DNA from 2 places in the Thermosynechococcus sp. M3746_W2019_013 genome. Region 2 is predicted to be linked to the other one. Evidence: riboswitches for the same ligand, from Rfam matches in the RefSeq annotation. Region 2 holds a riboswitch; the other holds the start of a gene.
What was found. Region 2 has a riboswitch for cobalamin ahead of metE (5-methyltetrahydropteroyltriglutamate--homocysteine S-methyltransferase). Riboswitches for the same ligand answer to the same signal wherever they lie in the genome.

Region 1: it holds a riboswitch for cobalamin, as region 2 does, so the genes downstream of both, IGQ16_RS09435 (sirohydrochlorin chelatase) here and metE (5-methyltetrahydropteroyltriglutamate--homocysteine S-methyltransferase) in region 2, are expected to answer to the same signal.

What each region holds. Positions count from the first base shown of each region.
Region 1 is NZ_DVDW01000051.1:28,254-31,660, forward strand. Features, by position in the region: gene IGQ16_RS09425 (SUMF1/EgtB/PvdO family nonheme iron enzyme) at 1-202, shown strand, start outside; gene IGQ16_RS09430 (peptide ligase PGM1-related protein) at 286-1,812, shown strand; cobalamin riboswitch at 1,845-1,989, shown strand; gene IGQ16_RS09435 (sirohydrochlorin chelatase) at 2,022-3,044, shown strand; gene IGQ16_RS09440 (2-isopropylmalate synthase) at 3,172-3,407, shown strand, end outside.
Region 2 is NZ_DVDW01000017.1:81,792-85,198, reverse strand. Features, by position in the region: gene IGQ16_RS03530 (diflavin flavoprotein) at 1-365, shown strand, start outside; tRNA gene IGQ16_RS03525 (tRNA-Leu) at 421-502, shown strand; partial or broken gene IGQ16_RS03520 (SufE family protein) at 540-953, opposite strand; cobalamin riboswitch at 1,183-1,328, shown strand; gene metE (5-methyltetrahydropteroyltriglutamate--homocysteine S-methyltransferase) at 1,613-3,407, shown strand, end outside.

The sequences.
Region 1 (3,407 bases), on a different contig from region 2:
CTATCCGGGCTTCCAGAGCTATCCCTACCGTGGTTATTCTGCCCCCTACTTTGATGGTGAGCATTTTGTCCTCAAGGGGGGGAGTCACTGGACGCGCCCCATTCTCAAGCGGCCCTCATTTCGCAATTGGTATAGCCGCAGCACCCGTGAGGTCTTTGCCGGCGCACGCTATGTTCACCAAGAAAATTTGATTTCTCAGTGAAGAAAGTTTGAAAAAGGGGGTCAAATGATCCGAGAGAGACCCCGCACTTTCTACACTAGGGAAAATAGTCTGGAAAGGTAGAGATGTCGATCGCCGAGGAGTTCCGCCAACTGCAAACGCGGCTCTTGGAGTGCTGGGACGGAACAGAAACCTTTATCCCGGAACTGCCCAGAGGCCCCGGCGGCATTGAGCGCGATATTGTGGTGGTGCCTTCCCTCAGTTTTCCCCAACCGGAGCTAGGCAAGATCACAGGCTACACCCACTACGAGGAGCGGCAGCTTTATACGCTGATCCAGTTGCGCAATCCGCGTACCCGCATGATCTATGTCACATCCCAACCCCTGCATCCCAGTATTGTGGATTACTACTTAGATTTACTGCCGGGGGTGCCCAGTTCCCATGCCCGCGATCGCCTGCTCTTGCTGGCCACCTACGATCGCTCCGATAAACCCCTCACCGCAAAAATTTTAGAGCGACCTCGCCTCTTGGAGCGTATTCGTCAAGCCCTGCGTCCCAACCAAGCCTACATGGTGTGTTTTAACTCCACCCCTTTGGAGCGGGAACTGGCGGTACGCTTAGGCGTTCCCCTCTACTCTACGGATCCGGATCTCCTTTATTGGGGAACCAAGGCCGGCAGCCGAGAACTGTTTGCAGCAGCGGGAATCCTCCACCCGATTGGCAGTGGCTTTTTGCAGGGGGTGCCAGAACTGGTGCGGGCGATCGCTCATCTACAGGAAAAATGCCCTGACCTTCAACGGCTGGTGGTGAAACTCAACGCAGCCTTTTCTGGAGAAGGCAATGCTCTTCTCGACCTCCGCCCCCTGCGCCCCTTGGGCAGCCCGCATACCCCCGATCATCTCCAGCGGATTGAGAATAGCCTAGAGGACATGGTCTTTCAAGCTCCCAATGAAACTTGGGCCTCCTATCGGCAGCGGTTTACAGATCTGGGGGGGATTGTCGAAGCCTTTGTTGAAGGGACAGTCAAGCGATCGCCCAGTGTCCAAGGGTGTATTACCCCCAAAGGCAGTGTTGAAATTGTTTCGACCCATGAACAGTTACTCAATGCCCCCACAGGTCAAATTTTTATTGGCTGTGAATTTCCTGCCCATGCCGACTATCGCCAGCAACTGCAACAACTGGGGCAAAAAGTAGGGACGTACTTGGCACAGCAGGGAGTGATCGGCTGTTTTGGTGTGGACGTTGTTGCAACCCAGACAACAGCAGGCTGGGAGCTTTATGCCATTGAAATTAACCTGCGCAAAGGCGGTACTACGCACCCCTTTATGACCTTAAAATTCCTCACCGATGGCCACTATGAGCTAGCCTCTGGACTGTTTTACAGCAAGCACCGCCGTCCTAAGTATTACATTGCCTCCGATAACCTCTGCCAGCCCCACTATCGCGGCCTCTTGCCCAATGATCTCTTGGATATGATTGCTCGCTACCATTTGCACTTTGACTCCAGTACCGAAACGGGCACCGTCTTTCACCTCATGGGGGCACTTTCGGAATTTGGTAAGCTTGGACTTGTCAGTATTGGCAACACCCCCGAAGAAGCCCAAGCCATCTACAATCAAACGATTGGTGTTCTCGATGCCGCGGCGCTATAAGCACCTAATGTGCCTACCCCCCGCATAGACAGGGGTTTGAGAATCTCGTTAGAATTGGCAACGTTCACTGTGAAAAGCAGCCTGTAGGGAAAACCCAGTGCAAGTCTGGTGCTGTGCCGCAACTGTGATGGGGAACTCCCCTCAGCCAGAATGCCTACTTGCTGTGGTTCACTCTATTTGCCTGCGTTGCACGGGCATGGAGTTTCAACGTGGTTGTTGCGCTTAACGATTCAATTCTCAATCCCCTTGGTTTTAGTCTCGATTTACCCCCTCTCCCCCAGCCTCGTCCCCTCTTGCTCATTGGTCATGGCACGCGTGATGCTGAGGGTCGCCAAGCATTTTTGGACTTTGCCCAAGCCTATTATCAACTGGATTCCTGTCGGCCTGTTTTTCCCTGTTTTCTGGAGTTAACCGAACCCTCGATTTTTGAGGTTCTGAGCCAATGTGCGGCCGCAGGTTATACCGATTTGTCAGTGCTGCCGATTTTGCTCTTTGCTGCTCGCCACAATAAATTTGATGTTACGAACGAGTTGGATCGGGCCCGGCGTGCTTTTCCGCAGTTGCGCTACCACTATGGCCGCCCCTATGGCCTTGCCCCAGAAATCTTGAGCCTCTGGCGATCGCGCCTCGAACTACTGGACTTCCCAGAATTTAACCCCCAAGGCATTGGCCGTGAAGAAACCGTTCTCTTAATGGTGGGACGCGGCTCCAGCGATCCCGATGCCAATGGCGACGTCTTTAAGCTAGCCCGTATGCTCTGGGAGGGCAGTGGGTACCAAACGGTTGAGGTGTGCTTCATTGGCATCACCCATCCTCGCCTACCCGAAGGGTTTGCGCGGGCGAATCTTCACCGCCCCCGCCGCGTGATTGTCCTACCCCACTTTATGTTTACAGGGGCACTCGTCAAGAAAATCTATGCCCTCACCGCAGAAGCCCAAGCCGCCTATCCCAATGTTGAATACGTGAACCTGCCGGAAATTGGCTTGCATCCGCAACTGTTTTATCTAACGCGGCGGCGGGAAATTGAGACCTATGGGGGACAGGTGGCCATGAACTGTGAAACCTGCAAATTCCGCTTGGTGGCAGGCCATGGCCATCTTCACCACCATCATCACGATCATGAGCACCCCTCCCACAGCCACGATCCTGGGGGTCACCCCCATCACCATGCATCAAGCGTGGACCTAGATCACTTGCCCAGTTATCACCAACGCATTTGGCAGGTTCCGTGACCGACTCCCGACCGCCAGCGGATAAGACGCAGGGCTTCCCGCCGCAAAAGCTAACCATTGCTCCCCAGCGAAAATGTTAGAGTTAAAATGACTGGTACTCTTTCTCAAGCTTGGATGGGGCTTGTCTATGCGCATTAAATATCCTCCCCAGACCGTTGATCGGGTGTTAATTTTCGATACCACACTGCGGGACGGTGAACAGTCTCCAGGGGCCTCACTGAATGTGGATGAAAAACTGACGATCGCCCGTCAACTGGCTCGCCTGGGGGTGGATATTATTGAGGCGGGTTTTCCCTTTGCCAGCCCTGGCGACTTTGAAGCCGTACAGCGGATTGCCGAAACTGTAGGCACTGAAACCGGTCC
Region 2 (3,407 bases):
CCAGTACCGAACCCTTGGGGGTTTCCATTGCCGTGGCCAAGGATCGGGCAATTGAGTCATTTCTGCATGTGGGGGATACCTTTGTCCTCAACGTTCTCGAAGAGGGGAACTACCAACCCCTGATGCGCCATTTCCTGAAACGATTCCCCCCAGGGGCCGATCGCTTTGCCCATGTGAAAACCTATCCCGCCAGTAATGGCAGTCCGATTTTGGCCGACGCCCTTGCCTATCTGGAATGCACTGTTGTCAGTCGTCTGGATGCCCACGATCACTGGATTGTCTATAGCACCGTTGACAGTGGCCGCGTTTCCAAGCCCGATGGCATGACCGCTGTTCACCATCGCAAAGTAGGGAACCATTACTAAACTCGACGAGGGGGGCGATCGCCCCCGGCTAAAATTGCGCTAAACTAGGTTTGCTGCGGACGTGGCGGAATTGGCAGACGCGCTAGATTTAGGTTCTAGTACCGCAAGGTGTGTGGGTTCAAGTCCCTCCGTCCGCACTCTAGAATCTGATCCAGACTCCTGCAAATAATAGGCAATTGCTTTCTTTTGTATAAATCGAAAAATGTTGTAAAAACCATTCACCCGCGAGGGGGTTAGGCTAATTTCGAGGCCCGTTCGCTGAATAAAATCAGGCTTTAACTGGAGGATTTCTGCCGGAGTCAAGCCATTTACCCCCTCGATTAACAGCCCCACTAATCCCTTAGTGAGCTGGGAGTCAGAATCTCCCTGAAAGATCACTTTCCCCTCCTGCAAACTAGCAGTCACATATACCTGAGAGACGCAGCCGGGAACTTTATTTTCCGGTACCTTTTGCTCCTCAGGGAAAGGGGGTAGGCACCTCGCAAATGAAAGTAGATACTCATAGCGCCGTCGCTGCTCTGGGATCTGTTGAAAACGTTGGACAATCTGCTCAAGACGGGGAGGCAAGGGCTGGAAAAAAGGTGACATGGCGATTCTAGCAACGAGCTGGCGACAGAAAGTGAAAATCATTTTCACTTCGATTATACCTTCACTTGCCTAGGGAGACCCCCTGTGACCCCCCATCGGCTGCCTGGGCTAAACTTAAAACCTACAATGACATTCCCAGATCCGGATTCATCACCCAAAGTTGTTACTTCTGTTGAGCAAGAGCTGGCTTCCTTGGGATTTGCTTTGATATCCCCGCTGGGTTATGCTATGGTTCACTTAGTTGCTCGGTTCTGGTGGGGATCAGCCATCAGACGTAAGGGGGAAAGTGCAGTGTGAATCTGCCGCTGTCCCGCAGCTGTGAGGAGAGATATCCCTCTCTAAGTCAGAATGCCCGCCGAGTGGTCAACCCGATACGTCAACATCTGCGAGGTACAGATGATAAAAGCAAGTTTTTTTGATTTCTATTACTGTCGAACTTCAAGCTTTGACCCCCCGAGGCCAAACTATCTGAGTTTAACCAACTGCTGCTAGGGAGTAGTGCTGCTGGTGTAAAGGTGGCAACTAGCTTTTTGCCGACTTTTCGCGGATTTTAGTTAGCCATCTCCGCGAGTTCCTGAATGGCGCTGTTTCTGAATCCGGAAGCAGCTAGCTTCTCCATTGGACTTACACAATTCTACACAATTTAGGTTAGGCAAACGATGAACATTCAAACCGCAACCCTAGGCTATCCCCGTATTGGCAAAAACCGTGAGTTAAAAAAGGCCCTAGAAGCCTTTTGGAGCAATCAACTGGATGCAGAAGCTTTGCTCAAAAAAGCGCAAGACATTGAATTGCAGAATTGGCAAAAGCAGCTTGAGGCGGGCATTGATCGCATTGGTATTGGTGATTTGAGTCTTTACGATTCTGTTTTAGATTGGAGCATCCGGCTTGGCATCATTCCAGAGCGGTACCGCTCTTTTACAGGTCTGGATCAATACTTTGCAATGGCAAGGGGCAAGGATGGTATTCCAGCCCTTGAGATGACTAAGTGGTTTGATACCAACTATCACTATTTAGTACCTGAAATTAGTGAGTCTTTTCAACCAACTGACTTCAGTGATTTCCTAGAAACTGTTCGTCGTGCTCAAACCCTCTTGGGCGATCGCGCCGTTCCAATCGTGCTGGGGCCTCTCACCCTCCTACGGCTCAGTCGGCTAGAGACGAACCTAGAGCAAGCTGTTTCCTACTTGGGCGATCGCTATCTCATCCTGTTGAGGGAACTCAAAAATCTAGGTGTCGTTGAAGTGCAAATACACGAACCCGCCTTGGTCTTAGAAGACGCTGATAGCCTTAAGAGCTTCTATCAATCCACATTTGATACACTGCGTCAAGCCAACCTACCGATCCATCTTGTGACCTACTTTGATGACCTAGGGGCAGCCTGGCCGTGGGTGATGGAGTTACCTGTGACATGCATCAGTTTAGACTTTACCCGTGGGCACAACCTAGCCCTGCTGCAACAGCATGGCTTCCCAGCAGATAAGCAGTTGGGGGTAGGAATTATTGATGGCCGCAATATTTGGAAAATTCGGCCTGAATCGGTGTTGTCAACCTTGAAAACGATTCAAAGCATCACCGCCAATATTCGGCTACATCCTTCATCTTCCCTGCAATTTGTCCCCTATGATGCAAAGCGAGAGGTCAAGCTACCAGAGCCTCTGCGAGAGGTCTTGAGTTTTGCTGAGCAAAAGCTGGATGAGGTAGTCCTCTTGGCTCAGGTGCTCAATAGCAATGATGGAACCCATCGCGAAATCTTAACGAAAAACCCCGAATTCATAGCCATACAAGCTCAATGGCAAGCTTTTGAGCAATTTAGCCCTGTCAATCCAACGGTACAGGCGCGGCTTCGCAATCTGAGTGTGCGTGATTTAGAGCGCCCGCTGCCTTACGAGCAACGTCGAACACTCCAGCCAACCCTGCCGCCCTTTCCAACGACAACGATTGGATCATTTCCCCAAACCGCCGAGGTTAGGCAACTGCGGGTGAAGTTAAAACGGCATGAAATTACCCAAGCCGAGTATGAAGCAGCAATCGATGAGGAAATTGCCAAGTGCATCCGGTTACAAGAGGAAGTGGGTCTAGATGTGTTGGTGCACGGTGAGTTTGAGCGCTCCGATATGGTCGAGTTCTTTGGCCAGCAGCTCTCTGGATTTGCCTTTACAGAACACGGTTGGGTGCAAAGCTATGGCAGCCGCTGTGTACGTCCACCAATTATTTATGGTGACGTTGCCCGCACTCAGCCAATGACCGTTCGCGAGTTTAAGGTGGCACAATCCCTCACCGACAAAATTGTTAAGGCGATGCTGACTGGGCCTGTCACTATGATTAACTGGTCATTTACCCGCACTGACATTCCTCGCAGTGAACAGGCAATGCAGATTGCCCTTGCTTTGCGAGATGAAGTTGCGGATTTGGAAGCAGCCGGTGCGAAGATAATACAGATTGATGAACCTG